3 regions of the Streptomyces sp. NPDC031064 genome follow, and region 1 is predicted to be linked to each of the others. Evidence: riboswitches for the same ligand, from Rfam matches in the RefSeq annotation. Region 1 holds a riboswitch; each other region holds the start of a gene.

Region 1 (6,887 bases):
GAGCTGCACCAGCTCAGCGCGCGCTACGGGCAGGCGGGCGTCAACTGGATGTCCCTGCACACTGGGATCGACTTCCCCGTCCAGTACGGCACGCCCGTGATGGCCGCGACCGACGGCACCGTACGCACCCAGTGGAACAGCGCGTACGGGAACATGGCGATCGTGACCGCCAAGGACGGCACCGAGACCTGGTACTGCCACCTCAGCAGCACCAAGATCCGCTCCGGCGAGGTCAAGGCCGGCGAGGTCATCGCGTACTCGGGTAACTCGGGCAACTCCACCGGACCGCACCTCCACTTCGAGGTACGGCCCGGCGGCGGCGCCGCGATCGACCCGCTGCCGTGGCTGCGCAGCCACGGCCTCGACCCGACCTCGTAAGCCTCTGAGCGACTCCTACAGCTTCTCGACCGGCGCGTACCGCAGCAGCAGCCGCTTCGGCTTCTCGTCCCCGAAGTCGATCGTCGCCTGCGCGTCGGCGCCCGCGCCCGTCACCGCCATCACGGTCCCAAGGCCGAACTGGTCGTGCGTCACCCGGTCGCCGACCGCCAGCGAGATCACCGGCTTGTCGGTCGTACGCCGCGTGGCGAAGCCCGAGGGGCCGGACCGGGAGCGGGCCGAGAGCGACGAGGACAGCGACGAGGCGATCCCGGACGTCGGTCCGGCGGGCTTGGCCATCGCGCCCGTACGCTTCCACTCCAGGTGCTGTCCCGGGATCTCCTCCAGGAACCGCGACGGCGGGTTGTACGAGGGCTGGCCCCACGCGCTGCGCATCGTGGAGCGCGTCAGGTAGAGCCGCTCGCGGGCGCGCGTGATGCCCACGTACGCCAGGCGCCGCTCCTCCTCCAGCTCCTTGGTCTGGCCGAGGGCGCGCATGTGCGGGAAGACGCCGTCCTCCATGCCGGTCAGGAACACCACCGGGAACTCCAGGCCCTTGGCGGTGTGCAGCGTCATCAGCGTGATGACGCCGGAGCCTTCCTCGTCCTCGTCGGGGATCTGGTCGGAGTCGGCGACGAGCGCCACCTGCTCCAGGAACTCGGCCAGGGTGCCGGGCTCCTCGCCGCGCTCCTGCTCGAACTCCAGGGCCACGGCGGCGAGCTCCTGGAGGTTCTCGATGCGGGTCTCGTCCTGCGGGTCGGTGGAGGCCTGGAGCTCGGCGAGGTATCCCGTCCGCTCCAGGACGGCCTCCAGGACCACCGCCGGTCCGGCGCCCGACTCCACGATGGTTCGCAGCTCGTCCATCAGCGTGTTGAACCGCTTCACGGCGTTCGCCGACCGGGCGGCCATGCCGTACGCCTCGTCGACGCGGCGCAGCGCCTGCGGGAAGGTGATCCTCTCGCGCAGCGCCAGCGCGTCGATCATCGCCTCGGCGCGCTCGCCGATGCCGCGCTTGGGGACGTTGAGGATGCGGCGCAGCGGGACGTTGTCCTCGGGGTTGGCCAGCACGCGCAGGTAGGCGAGGACGTCCCGGACTTCCTTGCGCTCGTAGAAGCGGACGCCGCCGACGACCTTGTACGGCAGGCCGACGCGGATGAAGATCTCCTCGAAGACACGGGACTGGGCGTTCGTCCGGTAGAAGACGGCGACGTCGCCGGCCTTCGCCTCGCCCGCGTCCGTCAGCCGGTCGATCTCGTCGGCGACGAACTGCGCCTCGTCGTGCTCGGTGTCCGCGACGTACCCGATGATGCGGGCGCCCTCGCCGGCGTTGGTCCACAGGTTCTTGGGGCGGCGGCTCTCGTTGCGCTCGATCACGGCGTTGGCGGCGGACAGGATGGTCTGCGTGGAGCGGTAGTTCTGCTCCAGCAGGATGGTGGTCGCGTCCGGGTAGTCCTCCTCGAACTGGAGGATGTTGCGGATGGTCGCGCCGCGGAAGGCGTAGATCGACTGGTCGGCGTCACCGACGACGCACAGCTCGGCGGGGTCGAGGTCCTCGTACCCGGTGCCGACCAGCTCGCGGACGAGGGTGTACTGGGCGTGGTTGGTGTCCTGGTACTCGTCCACGAGCACATGGCGGAAGCGGCGGCGGTAGTGCTCGGCGACGTCCGGGAACGCCTGGAGCAGGTGGACCGTCGTCATGATGATGTCGTCGAAGTCCAGGGCATTGGCCTCGCGCAGCCGCGCCTGGTACATCCGGTACGCCTCGGCGAGGGTCTTCTCGAAGCCGTCGGCGGCCTGGTCGGCGAAGGTCTCCTCGTCGATCAGCTCGTTCTTCAGGTTCGAGATCTTGGCGCTGAAGGACTTCGGCGGGAACTTCTTCGGGTCGAGGTCCAGGTCGCGGCAGACCAGCGACATCAGCCGCTTGGAGTCGGCCGCGTCGTAGATCGAGAAGGACGACGTGAAGCCCAGCCTCTTCGACTCGCGGCGCAGGATGCGGACGCACGCGCTATGGAAGGTCATGACCCACATGGCGTTGGCGCGCGGGCCGACGAGCTGCTCGACGCGCTCCTTCATCTCACCGGCGGCCTTGTTGGTGAAGGTGATCGCCAGTATCTGGCCCGGGTGGACGTGGCGGGTGGCCAGCAGGTGGGCGATGCGGTGGGTCAGCACCCGGGTCTTGCCGGACCCGGCACCGGCGACGATGAGCAGCGGCGAGCCGGTGTGCACGACGGCGGCGCGCTGCTGGTCGTTCAGCCCCTCCAGCAGCGCGGCGGGGTCGACGACGGGGCGCGGGGCACCGTCGCGGTAGTACGTGTCCCGCGGCGGGGGCACGTCGAAGCGGTCCCCGAAGAGGTCGTGCGGGACCTCCTCCGCGGCCGGGGCGTCCCCGGGGCCCTCGGAGTCCTCGGGCGGCGGCGGGGGCTCCTCGGAGGCGTGGTTCCGGAGGTCCGCCAGGAAGCTGTCGTCAAAGAGGCTGCTCATCGCCTATCGAGTCTAGGCCGCCCCACTGACAGCCGTGGACGAACCGGCCGACAGCCGCGGACGGAACGGCCGACAGCCGTGGACCGACCCGGAAGAGGCCCGATTCGTCACCCTCCGTACCGAGTCGACGACATCACGCCAAGGTCACGAAAACGTATCGGGCATATCGAACATCATCCTTCACAGCACCACCACAGGTTGGCTAGCGTGCTCGCCCAAGCGGTCCGTTCTCTCATCGGCGAACCACGCCAATCGGATCGCCCACGCCGAATTCGTGCTGCTCTCATGGCAGTTCGGAACCGGGGACCCATCACGTACGACCGAGGTGAATCGGCCCGCAGCCCCTCGGGCACGGCCGTAGGGCACCTTCCGTTCCGCCCGAACCTGACAGCTAACCCGGTAGGCGGTCCACGGAAGGAGATGCCGGCCTTGGCGTCGCATCGCAAGCCGCGCGCATCGCGCACCTTGCAGACCCTGCATGCCCACTCCCCCGCCGTCGGGGTCACGACGGCCGCCGCCCTGGCCTCGGTCACGCTCCTGTCGTCACAGAGCGCGACCGCCGCGCCGGGTGCGCCGGCCGACCCGGACCGGGGGCCGACGGTCGAGGAGGTCCAGAGAAAGGTCGACGACCTCTACCGCCAGGCGGGCACGGCGACGCAGCAGTACAACAAGGCCAAGGAGGCCACGGACCGGCAGCGGCGCGAGGTCGGCGGGATGCTCGACGAGGCCGCTCGGCGAACGGAAGCGCTGAACGAGTCGCGCCGCACCCTCGGCAGCTACGCGGCCGCCCAGTACCGCTCGGGCGGGCTGGGCCCGACCGCGTCGCTGATCTTCTCGGACAGCCCGCAGGCGTTCGTGGACCAGGCGCAGCTCATGGACCGGCTCACCGAGCGGCAGCACGAGACGCTGACCGACTACCGGACCCGGCAGGCCGAGGCCGCGGAGCAGCGGGCGGAGGCGACGCGGCAACTGGAGTCGCTCAGCGCCTCGCAGGCCTCACTCCGTACCGCCAAGCAGACCGTGCAGCGGCAACTGAGCGAGGCGCGGGCGCTGCTGGCGCGGTTGACGGCCGAGGAGCGGGCGCGGCTGGCCGAGCTGGAGCGCGAGCGGGAGGAGGAGGCCCGCCGCCGGGCCGAGGAGAAGGCGCGGGCGGAGGAGAGGGCGCGCGCCGAGGAGAAGGCGCGGGCGGAGGCGGAAGAGGCCCGCAAGCGCCACGAGGGGCGGCAGCAGGAGGAGGACCGGCAGCCGGAGGGGGACGGCGGCCACACCGCCAAGGCCGGCAAGGTCCTCGCCTTCGCCGAGGCGCAGATGGGCAAGCCGTACGTGTGGGGGGCGACCGGCCCGAGCTCGTACGACTGCTCCGGGCTCACCCAGGCCGCGTGGCGGGCGGCGGGCGTCGACCTGCCCCGTACGACGTGGGACCAGGTGAAGGCCGGCACGCGGGTCGCCACGGAGGACCTTCGCCCCGGCGACCTGGTGTTCTTCTACGACGACATCAGCCACGTCGGCATCTACAAGGGCGACGGGAAGATGATCCACGCCCCCAGGCCCGGCGCCAACGTCCGCGAGGAGTCCATCTACTACATGCCCATCCACAGCAGCGTGCGCCCGGCCTGACGGGCCCGCGAGCCGGGTCAGCTCCAGACGGTGGTGACCCGGGTCAGGTCCAGACGGTGGCGATGAAGATGTTCGCCATCGTCAGGCCGCCCACGGCGCCGAAGACCGCCTTGTCGACCCGCTCCTCGTCCCGCTTGACGTAGACCAGGCCGAGGATGGCCACCAGGATCGCCAGCTTCACGCCGATCTTGATGTTGTTCACGGTCTGGTCGTCGGCCTGGTTGAGGCCGACCAGGATCACGCCCGTGACGAGCATGGTCAGGGCGCCGTGCAGCATCGCCGGGCCGAAGCGCGCCGTACCCTCGCCCATCGCCTTCATCTGGGTCATGAAGCCGCCCAGGAGGGCGGCGATACCGATGATGTGCAGCGCGACGAAGACATTGATGAGTACGTCCATGGGGCGGAGCCTAGCCGGGGCAATACCACCGGCCGCCGGTCAGGGTTGCCTCATTCGCCGCATCGGTCACGGCTGATACGGAATGCGGGATTCCGAGCGGGTGTCTTCTGTCGGATCCGCTCCCTGAACCCTCACCTGCGGCCAACTGCGGTCATGTCACCGCCCCGCCGTGACCCCCAGGTTTAGCGTCCTTCCCCAGCCGCCCCAGGCCCCGTCCGAAGGGAAGTGACCCGTCCCGTGGCAGCGCACCGGAAGCCCAGGCAGCACCCTCTGAGCGGCCGCACGGCCGTCACCCTCGCGCTCGCCGGGGCGGCCACCGCCACCGCCTTCGAGGGTTCCGGCCACGCCGAGCCCCACCTCACCCCCGCCCAGGTGAAGGCGAGGGTCGACCGGCTGTACCAGGAGGCCGAGGAGGCCACCGAGAAGTACAACGGCGCCAAGGAGGAGGCGGAACGGGCCCGGGCGTCACTGGACGCGCTGCGCGACGAGGCCGCGCGCCGGACCGGCCGGCTCAACGCCGCCCGCAACGCGCTCGGCTCCATAGCCACCGCCCAGTACCGCAACAGCGGCCTCGACCCGGCCGCCCAGCTCGCGCTCTCCAGCGACCCCGGTACCTACCTGGAGGGCGCCGCCCTCGCGGAACGGGTCGGTGACCGCCAGGCCACGGCCGTCACCGTCGCCCGGAGCCAGGTCACCGAGCTGGCCCGGCTGCGCGCCGAGGCCGCCGGGCGGCAGCGCGACCTCACGGCCCACCAGGCGGAGCTGGGCCGCCACAAGGCCACCGTGCGGTCCAGGCTCGCCGCCGCCGAGAAGCTCCTCGCCCGGCTCACCGCCGCCCAGCGCGCCGCGTACGACGCCCCCTCCCGTACCGCACCGGGCACCGCGCCGCGAGGCCCGGTCCCGGCGCCCAACCCCCGCGCGGCGCAGGCCGTCTCGTACGCGTACGGCGCCTTGGGCAAGCCGTACGTGTGGGGCGCGACCGGCCCGTCGGCCTTCGACTGCTCGGGGCTCACCCAGGCCGCCTGGCGCTCCGCCGGGGTGTCGCTGCCCCGCACCACGTACACCCAGATCGACGCCGGCCGGCGCGTGCCCCGTTCCGCGCTCGCCCCCGGCGACCTCGTGTTCTTCTACTCCGGGGTGAGCCACGTCGGTCTCTACATCGGCGACGGCAGGATGATCCACGCCCCGCGCCCGGGCGCCCCGGTGCGGATCGCGCCGATCGACGAGATGCCGTGGGCGGGCGCCACACGCGTGACGTGAGGGAAGTGCTCGTCCACTGAGGCGATCACGCGCCCGCACCGGCACCGGAGGCGGCACCCGTACCGGCACTGGTACCCGCACCGGCACCGGAGGCGGCACCCGTACCGGCACCCGTACCCGCGCCCACACCGGCACCGGAGGCGGCACCCGCGCCGGCGGCCTCGGTGCGGAACTGCTGGGTCAGCCACTGGAAGACCGACGGCACCTCGCGCACCCACGTGCTGACGCGGTGACCGCCGTAGACCTGCTGGACGTCGACGCGCGTCGGCGGCTTGGACGCCTCCCGCAACGCGACGCCCTGCTGGTAGCCGTCGCCCCCGTCCCCGGTGAGCAGCAGCGTGACGCGGGGCGGGACCGGGGCGGACCTGAGCATGTTGAGCGGGTTGTGCGCGTGCCGCAGCTCCGGGTCCTTCCCGGTGAGCGAGGACGGCTCGGCGGCCGGGTCGTTGTAGCCGGACATGCTGACGCCGAAGCGGTAGCGGTCGGGGTGGGCGATGGCCAGCTTGGTGGCGCAGTGGGCGCCGGACGAGAATCCGGCGACCGCCCAGGCGTCGGGCTTGTCGGAGGCCCGGAAGTTGTCCGTGACCATCTTGCGCACGTCCACGCTGAGCCAGGTGTCGGCGTTGATCTTGCCGGGTACGTTGGCGCAGCCGGTATCGGTGTGGCCGAGGAGGTGGCTGCGCGGCGCCACGAGGATGAACGGCTCGACGGTGCCGTTCCGCATCAGCGGCTCCACCTGCTGGGTGACGTGCATGCC
Region 2 (6,887 bases), on a different contig from region 1:
GGGTTGTGCACGCGTACGTCGCGGTCACGCACCCGCGCGGGCACGGTGTCGGCCGGGCCGAACTTGACCATGTCGAGCGCGCCGGGGCCGACCACCTGGGGTATCCCGTGGCGTCCGGCCGCGGCGAGCCGGTCCGGGCCCGCGGTGAGGATGCCGCCGCAGTGCTCGTCGGCGAGTTCGCAGAGGGTGAGGTCCAGGACGCCGGCGAACAGCTTCTGCCCGGCCAGGGACTCCAGGGTGCGGCCGCCGGCACCGCTGGCGTGGAAGACCAGCACCTCGTAGCCGAGCTCGGTCATCCGTTCGCGGGCGGCGTCGACGCCCGGCGTCGTCACGCCCGCCATGCTGGCCGCTATCAGCGGCCGCGCGCCGGGGCCGGGGCCGGCCGCGGGCTCCCGGGTGGCGAAGCCCTCGGCCATGCCGGCGACGGCGTCGGCGGCGTTCGCCAGGACGGGGGCGGACACGCGGTTGATCCCGGCGATGTCGACGACGCTGTACATCATGGTGATGTCGGCGGAGCCCACGTACGCCGAGACGTCACCGGCGGCCATCGATGACACCATCACCTTCGGCACCCCGAGCGGCAGTCCGCGCATCGCCCGGGTCGCGATGGACGTGCCTCCGCTGCCGCCGATGGCCAGGACACCGTGCAGGCGCCCCTCCTCGTGCAGCCGCCGCACGGTCTCGGCGGCGCCCCGGGCCATCACCGTCACGGCGGCACCCCGGTCCCCCTCGGCCCGCAGCAGCTCCAGGTCGGCGCCCGCCGCCCGGGCCACCTCGGCGCGCGGGACGTCGGCGGGTATCCGTGGTTCGCCGATGACGCCCGTGTCGACGACGAGGACGTCGACTCCCCGGCGCAGCAGCCGGTCGCGCAGCCATCCGTACTCCAGGCCTTTGGTGTCGAGGGTTCCGAGCAGCACAACGATCGCCATGCACGTACTGTCCGGCGGAATCGACTGATCGACAAGAGGGCGGCCTCCGTCCGCCTTCCGTCGCCGGGAGGTCTCCCAACGGCCATGTGTGCGTGGTTGGTTGGCATCATGAGAACTCTCGGAACAGTGCGCCGCGCATGGCGCCGCCCGGCCGTCCTCGCGCTCGGTGTCGCGCTCACCGCCGGGCTCCTCCTGACACCCGCTCCGGCGTCGGCCTCCAGCCGCGCCACCGCCGACGAGGTCCGTGTGCTCGCGTGGAACATCTTCCACGGCGGCAGGAACGACGGCCTCGGCGGCGCCGAGAACCTGCCCCGGGTCGTGGACCAGGTGGTGGCCATCGCCCCGGACGTGTTCTTCTCCGTCGAGACGTACGGGTCGGCGGACGTCATCCGCGAGGGGCTGACCCAGCGGGCCGGCAAGGGGACGTACAGCGCGACCCGTATCACCGCCGGCCGGAGCGACAACCTGTGGATCTTCACGCGCTATCCGGTCACGAAGGTCTACCCGAAGCCGTCCGGAGGCGTGGTGGGCGACTTCCACTTCGGCGGGGTGCGGGTCGAGCTGCCCAGCGGCCGGCAGGTCAGCCTGTTCGACATGTGGCTGGGGTACACCAATCCCTGGATCGGCGACATGGTCGACGCGAACGCGGTGGCGGTGCGGGAGGGCCGGCCGGTTCCGTACTCGCCCGCCCAGGTGCGTGACGCCGAGTCGGGCGCGCAACTGCCACAGGTGACGGACATCATCCGCGAGCAGTTGCCCGCCATGCTGGCCGGCAACACCGATCCGGTGATCCTCGCCGGGGACCTCAACACCCTGCCGGCCGCCGACTGGACGTCCCGGTACGCCGGGTGCCCGGACCACTTCGGCCTGCGGTACGCGCTGCGTGCCACCAAGATGGTGACCGACGCCGGGTTCACCGACACCTACCGGGCCGCCAACCCGGACGTCTGCGCGGCCGCCGGCCGGACGTGGAGTCCGCTGCCGGAGTACGACTACATGATCACGCCGGACCGGATCGACTTCGTGTTCGCGCGGGGAGCGGGCGTCTCGGTGACCGGGTCACACACGGTCGACACCCGCCTTCCGCAGCACGGACCCGGCCCCTTCTACTCGGACCACGCCGCCGTCGTCACCTCGCTGCGCGTCGACGCCGGGGCCGGGGTGTCCGACTACCGGCCGGCAGCTTCCGGCTAACGGACGGTTTCCTTCGATCGGGGGGAGGATTGAACCCTTCATCAACCGTTTGGACCCCCATAAAGCGCGCTACACCTTGGGATCGAAGGAAAATCTGGGCATTCGCACGAGTCGGGCATCTGTTAATCTGCCCGCTCCTGGATGTTCATCCACCGGTTCCCTCTCCCCCAAGCGCCCTACGCTCGCCGGGTGCAGCGAGGTGTTTCATTCGTGTACCGCACTCCGTTCTCCCCCGCGGAGGCCAGAGCGGCGCGGGCCCGCATGGGCCTGAGCACCGTTCAGGTCGCCCACTCCATGGCCGCGTGCGGCGTCCCGGTCCACCCCGACCTGGTCGCCGCCTGGGAGCAGGGCTCCCACGTCCCGTCGGAGCCCCAGCTCTTCGCCCTCGCCGATGTGCTGTGGTGCTCGTCCACCACGTTGATGGGTGTCGAGCCGCGCACGCTGGCCGAGCACCGGCTGGCCCGGCAACTGAGCGTGGAGCGGCTGGCCTACCGGATCGGGATGGACCCGGCCGAGTACCGCAAGGCGGAGGCGGCGCAGCAGTGGGACGGCGACCTGCGGCAGACCAGGGCGCTGGTGGACGCCCTCGGCCTGTCGCTGCGCAAGCTGGTCGGCATCATGGGCCGCGGCGAGGAGCTGGCCGGGCACCTGCGCTCGGCCATCGACGGCCGCTGGAAGGCCCACGTGGCGCCCGTGGCCGAGATCGTGGTGGTCAACGAGACGCTGGTGGGCGACGCGCTGCGCACGATGCACGCGGAGTTCGCGGAGTTCTCCGAGCGCTACATGGGCCACCTGGTCGCCCGCAATGACGACTCCCGCCTCAAAGAGGTCGCCGCCGAGCGCTCGGCCTACCTGCACCGGCTGGTGGACCACTTCTGGGAGCTGATCGGCGACGTGGGCGAGGAGCCCCCGTTCGACGCGACGGGCCACTGAGCCCACCCCGCGCGGACCGCCGGGTGTGACCCGCCATGCGGTCCGGCCGCCGCGGCCCGCCGTGCGGACCGCCGGGTGCGGCTCGTCCGTGCGCACCGGCCCGTGCGCACCGCCGGGTGGGGCCCGCCCGTGCGGACCGGACCGCCGCGGCCCGCCGTGCGGACCGCCGGGCGCGGCTCGTCCGTGCGCACCGGCCCGTGCGCACCGCCGGGTGGGGCCCGCCCGTGCGGCCCGTCCGTGCGGTCCGCACGGGCCGGTCCGCCGTGCGATGCACCCGCCGTGGCCCGCCCGCTGCGGCCCCCCGTGCGGTCCGCCCGCCCGGGCCGGAGTCGGCGGCCGGTCCGGCGGGCGGATGCAGGGGGCGGCGGGGGATGCCCGGGCGGGCGTGGCCGGCCCCACCGGGGTCAGCGCGTGGCGGCGCCGACCGGCGGGGGCGGCGTGCCGTCGTTCTCGTAGTCCTCCCAGTCGATCTCCATCGCCTTGCGGCGGGTGAACGCGTTGAAGAACAGGTTCAGCACGATCGCCGTGAGGCCGCCCAGGGTGATGCCGCTGTCGAGGACCGCCCGGACGTCGTCCGACATGCGGTCGAAGAACGGCGCGACCGTCGTGGGCAGCAGGGCGGCACCCAGGCTGACGGCGAGGATGAGGGCGTTGCGCTCCTCGCGCAGGTCGACCTTGCCCAGGATCTGGATGCCGACCGTGGCGACCATGCCGAACATCGCGATGGCCGCGCCGCCGAGCACGGGGTGCGGCACCGCGGCGACCAGGCTTCCGGCCTTCGGCAGCAGCCCCAGCGCGATCATGAAGACACCGGCAGCTACCGCCACGAAACGGCTCATCACCTTTGACATCCGGACAAGTCCGATGTTTTCGGCGAAGGCCACATACGGGAACGAATTCAGTACGCCACCGAGAACGGTCGCCACGCCGTCGGCGCGCAGCGCCCGCGTAACGGTGTCGCTGTCGACCTTCTTGCGGGTGATCTCACCGATCGCGTACACATCACCGGTCGTCTCGACCATCGTGATCAGCATGACCACGACCATGGCGATGATGGGCAGGAGTTCGAACTTCGGCATGCCGTAGTGGAAGGGCGTGCTGACGCCGAACCAGTCGGCGTCCTTCACGGCGCCGAAGTGCGCGTCGCCGAACAGCCAGGCGACGGCGGTGCCGGCGACGAGCCCGATGAGCACGGCGAGGCTGCTGAGGAACGGCTTGCCGACGCGCACCACCGCGAGGATGAGCAGCAGGGTGCCGAGGGCGTACGCGAGGTTCTTCCCGGAGCCGTATTCGGGCTCGCCCATGAGGTGCGCGCCGCCGGCCGCGTCCTGGAGGCCGACGGGTATCAGGGTCATGCCGATGATGGTGAGGATCGTGCCGATGACGATCGGCGGGAAATACTTCACCAACTTCCCGAAAAAGGGCGCGAAAAGGAATGTCGCGATACCGGCGGTGATCACCGCGCCGTAGACCACCAGCAGACCGGCCGTACCGCCGCCCGCGCCGATGCCGATGGCGACCATGGGTGAGACGGCGGTGAAGGTGACGCCCTGGACCAGGGGCAGCCTGGCGCCGACCTTCCAGACGCCGAGCGCCTGGATGATCGAGGCGATGCCGCAGGTCAGCAGGTCCGCGTTGATCAGGTAGACCAGCTCTTCCCGGGACAGCCCGAGGGCGTTGCCGAGGAGTACGGGGACGATGACCGCCGCCGCGTAGAACGCGAGGATGTGCTGGAAGCCGTAGAGGGTGAGCTTGGGGAGGGGGAGCATCTCGTCGACGGGATGCGTCTTCTTGCCGGAGTGCTGTCGGGAGACTCGTGCCATCTCTGCCTTGCCTTCGCGAGGTAGGTGAATGAGAGAAGGGCCAACACCTCGAGTCCCGGGTGACAGGACGAGGGCTCGTCGGCCCGTACGGAGCCGACGTCTGGCGGAGTTGCCGACATCACGTCGCCCTGCACTGCAATGTGCGTCCTGATTGACAGGACATCCTTCGATCGACCTGGCCAAGACCGTTTTGTCCTGGGATCCACAGGGGGAGCCGATCGGGGCGCTCACCTTAGTTCACGCCTGGTGTTCCTCGCGAGTAACCGGCGATACCACCCGCCCCCGGGCGCCTTCCGTCCTATTTAGTCATCTATGAGGGTTTCGCGGCTATCGCCTGCACCGCCCATATTGCGGCGAACATAAGCGACTTGTCGCCCAGGGCAGCCACGCGTGACAAGAATCACCGCCCCGTACCGGTGCCAGGGTATCGCCGGGGCCTTGTTTCGGCTTTTCAGCAGCAAAGTTGACGGCCCGCCAGATGTGCGGACAAGGACCCGTGCGCTCAATTCCAGCCTTGTTCCCCGCGACCCCTCTCGCTTACGGTCACCCTCAATCCGGATGGACCGCCGAATCCTGCCGCCGTCCGGAAACCGCACCCACCACTCACGTACGTACGGCAGGAGCGGGGGACCCAGGTAAGCCGCCGGTCCGGGGAACACCGGAACGGCTCGGGGTGAAGCCGCGCTGACACCGCGGCCGGGCATCTCCAGTCCGAACCCGACAGCTCACCTCGCAGGCGACGGAGAGGAACGCCCCATGCCCGCAAAGGGTAAGCACCGCCGCCCCAAGAACAGTCCGCTCGCCCGCCGCTTCGTCGCCGCGGGAACGGGTGGCGCCGCACTCGCGCTCCCCATGATCGGTGCCACCACCGCCGCGGCCGCCCCGAGCAGCGCCGCGCACTCGGTGACCACCGGCATTACGGCCGCCGCGCCCGCCGCCAAGAAGGCCGCCCCCGAAACGCACACCGTCGTCGCCGGCGAGTCCCTCTCCAAGATCGCGAGGGATCACGGGGTGAGCGGTGGCTGGAAGAAGCTCTACGAGGACAACCGGAAGGCCGTCGGCGCCGATCCGTCCCTGATCCGCCCCGGCCTCAAGCTGACCATCGGCACCAAGGCCCCGGCCCAGCGCTCCTCGGCGCCCGAGCGGGCCGACCGGTCCGCCGAGCGCAAGGCCGCCCCGGTCGCCGCCAAGGCCGCCTCGTACCCGGACAACCTCGACGGCTGGATCCGCGAGGCGCTGGACATCATGGCGCGGCACGGCATCCCCGGCACGTACGAGGGGATCCACCGCAACATCATGCGCGAGTCCTCGGGCAACCCCCTCGCCATCAACAACTGGGACATCAACGCCATCAACGGCACTCCCTCCAAGGGCCTCCTCCAGGTCATCGCGCCCACCTTCGAGGCCTACCACGTGCCGGGCACGGCGAACGACGCCTACGACCCGGTCGCCAACATCGTCGCCGCCTGCAACTACGCGGCGGACCGCTACGGCTCCATCGACAACGTCAACGGTCCGTACTGACCGACCCGCTTTCCCCCGCCGGGGCCGGCCGCGACGCACGCGGCCGGCCCCGGCGGCGTTAACAGAACCCCGTTTTCCTCACCAACCGGACACAAGGCGGCGCGCCGGGCCGATTGGCATTCGGCCGGTTTCCCACCTCGGCGCGGATTTTCCTGTGAAGCGTTGGTGAATTCGGTCTTCATATCCCACCGGCGATATCCCGCTGACCTCGCCGAACCGCCTCCACGTAACTCCACACACGGTGATCGCCGGTTGACCGAAAGGGTCCCTTGACCATGGTGTGGGCGGCGAACCAGACTCACACAGGCACTCAGGCATCAGGAGCCATCAGCAGACGCGCATGCCAGTGGCCCTGCGAGACCGATATCGCACGGGGTGTGTGACGGGGGAAAGACCGAAGAGCGCGCACGCGTATCCATGACCCGCGTGCGCGGTGCTCTCCTCCCCTCCTCATCTCTTGGTGCGCGAAGGGAATGGAGGGGGA
Region 3 (6,887 bases), on a different contig from region 1:
CAGGAGACCTGGGAGTCGTACGGGGGCCTCGCCCACGCCGCGCGCCCCGACCTCGCCAGCCGCACCGAGCAGATATCCGTCGCCGAGAAGGTCTACGCGGCGACGGGCGTCAAGGCGTGGGAGACCTGCGCCCCGATCGCCGGCCTGGGCGGCGCCGCCGAGACGCCGGGGACCGACCTGGGCGTCGCGCCCACCGAGACCGCCCCTGAGCCGTCCGCCCCGGCACAGAGCGCCGAGCCGACGGACCCGGCCGAGACCCTCGAAGGCCCGACCGCGCCCGCCACGCCGACGGACCCGGCCGCGCCCACCGACCCGGCCGCCACACCGACCGGCCCGGCCGGAACGCTCCTGCCCACCGAGCCCGCTCCGACGGCGCCCGGCGCGACCCCCGCTCCGGGCACCGGCAAGCACCGCGGCGAGCCGTCTCCCGAGGAGACTCCGGCGACCGACCCGACCGCCCCGGTCGCCCCAGCCGCACCGGAGGGCGAAACCACCACCAAGCCCACCGATCCTGCCAAGCCCGCTGATACCGGCAATTCGGCCACCGGGCGCGAAAGCGACGGCCACCCCTCCCGGGGTGACGGAGCGTCGCGCGACCCCGGCAGTGTCGAGCCCGGCGCGTACACCGTCCGCCCCGGCGACAACCTCTGGAGCATCGCGGACGAGCACGACGTCCCCGGCGGCTGGCCCGCCCTCTACGAGGCCAACCAGGAGACCGTCGGCGCCGATCCGGACCTCATCGTCCCCGGTCAGAGCCTCGACCTGACGACGGATCAGCCGTAGGGGCAGGGGTTATGTCCACTTCTGGGTAAGTGAGACATGAATCTCTTCGCCCCAACTGGCGCACCGTGGCCGCCCGAAGCGCACAATCCGCCCTTCACCTGCGTAAACGCCCGTCAAGGGCAGGCGCATAAGGGCGGATTGACCCCGATGTCCGCCTTTGAACTTCGGGGAGGTCTCTGTTTACGGTCGTGACCGCTCGCCACCGCGGGCCCCATCGACCGGAACGCCGAATCCTGCCGCCGGTCGACGGGAACAGTCGTCGCGTCACGCGCCGAAGGCAGGAGCGGGGGACCCAAGGTAAGTGCCGGGCCCGGCCATGGAGACATGGCGCGGACCGGCTTGGGGTGAAGCCGCGCGCCGCACCGCGGTGCCGCGCGGCCGGGCAGCTCACGCCCGAACCCGACAGCTCACCTCGCAGGCGTCGGTGAGGAGATGTCCCATGCTGTTCTCCAGCAAGGCCAAGCACCGTCGCCCCTCCAAGGCCGCCCGGTTCGCCGCGTTCGCCGGCATCACCGGTGTCGCCGTCGCCGCCCCGCTGATGGGCGCCACGTCCGCCTCGGCCGCCACCGCCGCCGAGTGGGACAAGGTCGCCCAGTGCGAGTCCGGCGGCAACTGGTCCATCAACACCGGCAACGGCTACTACGGCGGCCTCCAGTTCTCGGCCTCCACCTGGGCCGCGTACGGCGGCACCGCGTACGCCGCGACCGCCGACCAGGCCTCCAAGTCGCAGCAGATCGAGATAGCCGAGAAGGTCCTGGCGGGCCAGGGCAAGGGCGCCTGGCCGCACTGCGGCGTCGGCCTGTCCAACGCCTCGTACCAGGGGGCCCCGGTCCAGGAGCGCAAGGCCGAGCAGCCCACCACGCGCAGCGAGCAGCGCACCGCCCCGAAGGCCGAGAAGAAGGCCGCGCCGAAGACCGTCACCACCCCGACCGGCAAGAAGGTCGAGAAGGGCGACGGCGAGTACAAGGTCAAGGCCGGCGACACGCTCAGCACCATCGCCGCCGACAAGAAGGTCGCGGGCGGCTGGCAGAAGCTCTTCGAGCTGAACAAGGACATCGTCGACGACGCCGACCTGATCTACCCGGGCCAGCAGCTCCACCTGAGCTGACCCCCGCGGGACCACCCCGGCCCGGCGCGCCCTTCCCCCGTGCGTGCCGGGCCGGGGTTCCGCGCTCCAGCCACATTACCGACCGGTAGGTTTCGTGGCGTTTCGCCCGCAATGCAGCCTGGTGAGCCCTTTTTCGTCCCAGGAGGCGGGCGTCGGCTGGTCACGGCTCCCCGGCCGGTTAGGCTCTTGCCGCAAGGCCAAAGAGACCCTGCACCGCATGCGTCACATTTTGCGTCACATCCCAGAAGGAGATGCTCGTGCCGTCCATCGACGTCGTCGTAGCCCGGGAAATCCTGGACTCCCGAGGCAACCCCACGGTCGAGGTCGAGGTCGGCCTCGACGACGGCAGCACCGGCCGTGCTGCCGTCCCGTCCGGTGCCTCCACCGGTGCGTTCGAGGCCCTCGAGCTCCGCGACGGTGACAAGGACCGCTACCTCGGCAAGGGTGTCGAGAAGGCCGTCCTCGCCGTCATCGAGCAGATCGGCCCGGAGCTCGTCGGCTACGACGCCACCGAGCAGCGGCTGATCGACCAGGCGATGTTCGACCTGGACGCCACGCCGGACAAGTCCTCGCTCGGCGCCAACGCCATCCTCGGCGTCTCCCTCGCCGTCGCGCACGCCGCCTCCGAGGCGTCCGACCTCCCGCTCTTCCGCTACCTGGGCGGCCCGAACGCGCACCTGCTGCCCGTTCCGATGATGAACATCCTGAACGGCGGCTCGCACGCCGACTCCAACGTGGACATCCAGGAGTTCATGATCGCCCCGATCGGCGCGGAGTCCTTCTCCGAGGCGCTGCGCTGGGGTGCCGAGGTCTACCACACGCTGAAGAAGGTCCTGAAGGACAAGGGCCTGTCCACGGGCCTGGGCGACGAGGGCGGCTTCGCCCCGAACCTGGACTCCAACCGCGCCGCCCTCGACCTCATCCTCGAGGCCATCAAGCAGGCCGGCTACGCCCCGGGCAAGGACATCGCCCTGGCGCTCGACGTCGCCGCGTCCGAGTTCTACAAGGACGGTGCCTACCAGTTCGAGGGCAAGTCCCGCTCGGCCGCCGAGATGACGGACTACTACGCCGAGCTCGTCGAGGCGTACCCGCTGGTCTCCATCGAGGACCCGCTGTTCGAGGACGACTGGGACGGCTGGAAGACCATCACCGAGAAGCTGGGCACCAAGGTCCAGCTCGTCGGCGACGACCTGTTCGTCACCAACCCGGAGCGCCTGGCGCGCGGCATCGACGAGGGTGCCGCGAACGCCCTGCTGGTCAAGGTCAACCAGATCGGTTCGCTGACCGAGACCCTGGACGCCGTCGAGATGGCCCAGCGCAACGGCTTCAAGTGCATGATGTCGCACCGCTCCGGCGAGACCGAGGACGTCACCATCGCCGATCTGGCCGTCGCCACCAACTGCGGCCAGATCAAGACCGGCGCCCCGGCCCGTTCCGAGCGCGTCGCCAAGTACAACCAGCTCCTGCGCATCGAGGAGATCCTCGACGACGCCGCGGTGTACGCGGGCCGCAGCGCCTTCCCGCGCTTCAAGGGCTGATCACCGGCCCGGTCGCATAGCCCGGTTACGTACGTCCCCGGCCACGGTCCCGTACCGTGTCCGGGGACGTACGTACGTAACGGGCAAGGGGAGGCGGGTACACGACATGGCCCGGGACCGGTTCTCCACCGCGACCAGGCTGCGACTGCTCGGCGAGCAGACCGCCGCCCGCGTCTACCGCTCCCAGACCCGCCGGCAGGCCCGCCGCTCCCGGCTCACCGGCCGCGCGGCCTTCCTGGCACTGGTCGTCTGCTCCCTGGTGGTCGCCCTGGCCTACCCGATGCGCCAATGGGTCTCCCAGCGCGCCGAGATCGCCGAGCAGGAGCGGCTCGCGGCCGAGGCGAGCGAGCGCGTCGAACGGCTGCGCGACGAGAAGGCGCGGCTCCAGGACGACGCGTACATCAGGCGCCTCGCCCGCGAGCACCTGCACTATGTACTCCCCGGGGAGACCGGCTACACGGTCATCGACCCCGACGCGGTGCGCGAGCGCCGCACCGACCAGGGCGCGGCCGACCGCCCCTGGTACTCCAACCTCTGGGACGGCGTGGACACCGCCGACCGCACCGACCGCAAGTAGAACCCAAGGCAGGCATGGAAACGCCCCCTCCGCAGACCGAACGCACCGAGCCCACCGAGGCGGACGTCGCGGCGTTCAAGGAACAGCTCGGCCGCCCGCCGCGCGGCCTGCGCGCCATCGCGCACCGCTGCCCGTGCGGCAACCCGGACGTGGTGGAGACCGCGCCCCGGCTCCCGGACGGCACCCCGTTCCCGACGACGTACTACCTCACCTGCCCGCGCGCGGCCTCCGCGATCGGCACGCTGGAGGCGAACGGCGTCATGAAGGAGATGTCCGAGCGGCTCCAGAGCGACCCCGAGCTCGCCGCCGCCTACCGCGCCGCGCACGAGGACTACATCGCACGCCGTGACGCCATCGAGGTCCTGGAGGGCTTCCCGAGCGCCGGCGGCATGCCGGACCGCGTGAAGTGCCTGCACGTGCTCGTCGGCCACTCGCTGGCCGCCGGGCCGGGCGTGAACCCGCTGGGCGACGAGGCCATCGCGATGCTGCCGGAGTGGTGGGCCAAGGGTCCGTGCGTGACCGTTCACCGGGACGAGGAGGGCGAGCAGTGACCCGCGTGGCCGCCATCGACTGCGGTACGAACTCCATCCGGCTGCTGGTCGCCGACGTGGACCCGTCGACCGGCGAAGTCACCGACCTGGACCGGCGGATGACGATCGTCCGGCTCGGCCAGGGCGTGGACAAGACCGGGCGGCTCGCCCCCGAGGCGCTGGAGCGGACCTTCACGGCGTGCCGCGAGTACGCCGCCGTCATCAAGGAGTACGGGGCCGAGAGGCTGCGTTTCGTGGCGACCTCGGCCTCGCGCGACGCCGAGAACCGCGACGACTTCGTCCGGGGCGTGAAGGACATCCTGGGCGTGGAGCCCGAGGTCATCACCGGTGACCAGGAGGCGGAGTTCTCCTTCACCGGCGCGACCAAGGAGCTGACGGGCCCCGGCGACGGCGAGTACCTGGTCGTGGACATCGGCGGCGGCTCCACGGAGTTCGTGGTCGGCCGCACGCACGCGCGTGCCGCCCGGTCGGTCGACATCGGCTGCGTACGCCTGACCGAGCGTCATGTGCGCAGTGACCCGCCGTCCGAGGTTGAGGTGGCGGCGATCCGGTCGGACATCGAGGCGGCCCTGGACCTTGCGGAGGAGACGGTTCCGCTGCGGGAGGCGGAGACGCTCGTCGGGCTGGCCGGTTCGGTCACGACGGTGGCGGCGATCGCGCTGGGGCTGGCCGAGTACGACTCGGCGGCGATCCACCGCTCGCGGATCTCCTACGAGCGGGTCGCCGAGGTCACCGCGCGGCTGCTGGCGGCGACGCACGACGAGCGGTCCGCGATCCCGGTGATGCACCCGGGCCGGGTGGACGTCATCGTCTCGGGCGCGCTGGTCCTGCTGGCCGTCATGGAGCGGACCGGGGCCCGTGAGGTGGTCGTTTCCGAGCACGACATTCTGGACGGAATCGCCCTCTCGCTCGTCTGACGCGGGCCCGGCGGACACCCGTCCGGACGGCGCGTCGGAAAAGTTCGTGAAGTTCTTCACAAGGAAAAGGGCCCTGAGGGGGGTCAAGGAGCCGTCCAACGGCCTCCAGCGCCCCGCTCGGGGCCCTTTCGCAGGCGTGTACGCCACCCTCGGCTGTGTTTCGTAGGTGTGAACTCCGGTGGTGGTCCACGGTTAAAAGGTGCTCGCCGCCCCAGTTCAACGGGGGTGAACAACGTCTTCCGTTACACCGTGGTTCCCCCGTGGCGCCATGACCTCCGTCACGCGGGCCGCGCAGTGTAGCAGAGGTCTCCCACAACCTTGTGAAGGGGCGCACGAGCGACCCCCCTCCGGCGGGTGGATACTCGATGGCATGAGCACCACGGAGCGTCCCAGGATCCTCGTAGTAGGCGGTGGGTACGTAGGCCTGTACGCAGCTCGGCGCATTCTCAAGAAGATGCGCTACGGCGAGGCGACCGTCACGGTCGTCGACCCCCGGTCGTACATGACCTACCAGCCCTTCCTGCCCGAAGCCGCCGCCGGCAGCATCTCGCCGCGGCACGTCGTCGTCCCGCTGCGACGCGTGCTGCCCAAGGCCGAGGTACTCACCGGCCGGGTCACCACCATCGACCAGGACCGCAAGGTCGCCACGATCGCGCCGCTCGTCGGCGAGGCGTACGAGCTGCCGTTCGACTACCTGGTCATCGCGATGGGCGCGGTCTCCCGCACCTTCCCGATCCCCGGCCTCGCCGAGCAGGGCATCGGCATGAAGGGCATCGAGGAGGCCATCGGCCTGCGCAACCACGTCCTCGAGCAGCTCGACAAGGCCGACTCGACCACCGACGAGGAGGTCCGCCGCAAGGCGCTGACCTTCGTCTTCGTGGGCGGCGGCTTCGCCGGCGCGGAGACCATCGGCGAGGTCGAGGACCTGGCCCGTGACGCCGCGAAGTACTACAAGAACGTGAAGCGCGAGGACATGCGCTTCATCCTGGTGGACGCCGCGGACAAGATCCTTCCCGAGGTCGGCCCCAAGCTCGGCAAGTACGGCAAGGAGCACCTGGAGGGCCGTGGGGTCGAGGTCTACCTCTCGACGTCCATGGACTCCTGCGTCGACGGCCACGTGGTGCTGAAGAACGGCCTGGAGGTCGACTCCAACACCATCGTGTGGACCGCCGGTGTGAAGCCCAACCCGGCGCTCGCCCGCTTCGGCCTGCCGCTGGGCCCGCGCGGCCACGTGGACTGCGACGCCACGCTCCAGGTCAAGGGCACCGACTACATCTGGGCCGCCGGCGACAACGCCCAGGTCCCGGACCTCGTCGGCCGCAAGGCCGGCAACGAGAACGCCTGGTGCCCGCCGAACGCCCAGCACGCGCTGCGCCAGGCCAAGGTCCTCGGCGACAACGTGATCTCCGGCAT

The links. A riboswitch is a leader RNA that binds a small molecule or an ion and turns the genes downstream of it on or off. The one in region 1 is predicted to bind cyclic di-AMP.
Region 2: it holds a riboswitch for cyclic di-AMP, as region 1 does, so the genes downstream of both, ACZ46W_RS23495 (transglycosylase SLT domain-containing protein) here and ACZ46W_RS29115 (C40 family peptidase) in region 1, are expected to answer to the same signal.
Region 3: it holds a riboswitch for cyclic di-AMP, as region 1 does, so the genes downstream of both, ACZ46W_RS19325 (transglycosylase family protein) here and ACZ46W_RS29115 (C40 family peptidase) in region 1, are expected to answer to the same signal.

The regions. Positions count from the first base shown of each region.
Region 1 covers NZ_JBVIGF010000009.1:90,187-97,073, forward strand. The annotation lists gene ACZ46W_RS29105 (M23 family metallopeptidase) at 1-378, shown strand, start outside; gene pcrA (DNA helicase PcrA) at 394-2,856, opposite strand; cyclic di-AMP (ydaO/yuaA leader) riboswitch at 3,111-3,278, shown strand; gene ACZ46W_RS29115 (C40 family peptidase) at 3,277-4,473, shown strand; gene ACZ46W_RS29120 (hypothetical protein) at 4,517-4,870, opposite strand; gene ACZ46W_RS29125 (C40 family peptidase) at 5,108-6,130, shown strand; gene ACZ46W_RS29130 (alpha/beta hydrolase) at 6,156-6,887, opposite strand, start outside.
Region 2 covers NZ_JBVIGF010000006.1:387,932-394,818, forward strand. The annotation lists gene ACZ46W_RS23475 (Tm-1-like ATP-binding domain-containing protein) at 1-929, opposite strand, end outside; gene ACZ46W_RS23480 (endonuclease/exonuclease/phosphatase family protein) at 1,038-2,123, shown strand; gene ACZ46W_RS23485 (transcriptional regulator) at 2,334-3,056, shown strand; gene ACZ46W_RS23490 (nucleobase:cation symporter-2 family protein) at 3,461-4,879, opposite strand; cyclic di-AMP (ydaO/yuaA leader) riboswitch at 5,511-5,631, shown strand; gene ACZ46W_RS23495 (transglycosylase SLT domain-containing protein) at 5,636-6,403, shown strand.
Region 3 covers NZ_JBVIGF010000005.1:105,731-112,617, reverse strand. The annotation lists gene ACZ46W_RS19330 (transglycosylase family protein) at 1-783, shown strand, start outside; cyclic di-AMP (ydaO/yuaA leader) riboswitch at 1,043-1,219, shown strand; gene ACZ46W_RS19325 (transglycosylase family protein) at 1,223-1,891, shown strand; gene eno (phosphopyruvate hydratase) at 2,149-3,429, shown strand; gene ACZ46W_RS19315 (FtsB family cell division protein) at 3,536-4,006, shown strand; gene ACZ46W_RS19310 (DUF501 domain-containing protein) at 4,021-4,557, shown strand; gene ACZ46W_RS19305 (Ppx/GppA phosphatase family protein) at 4,554-5,474, shown strand; gene ACZ46W_RS19300 (NAD(P)/FAD-dependent oxidoreductase) at 5,845-6,887, shown strand, end outside.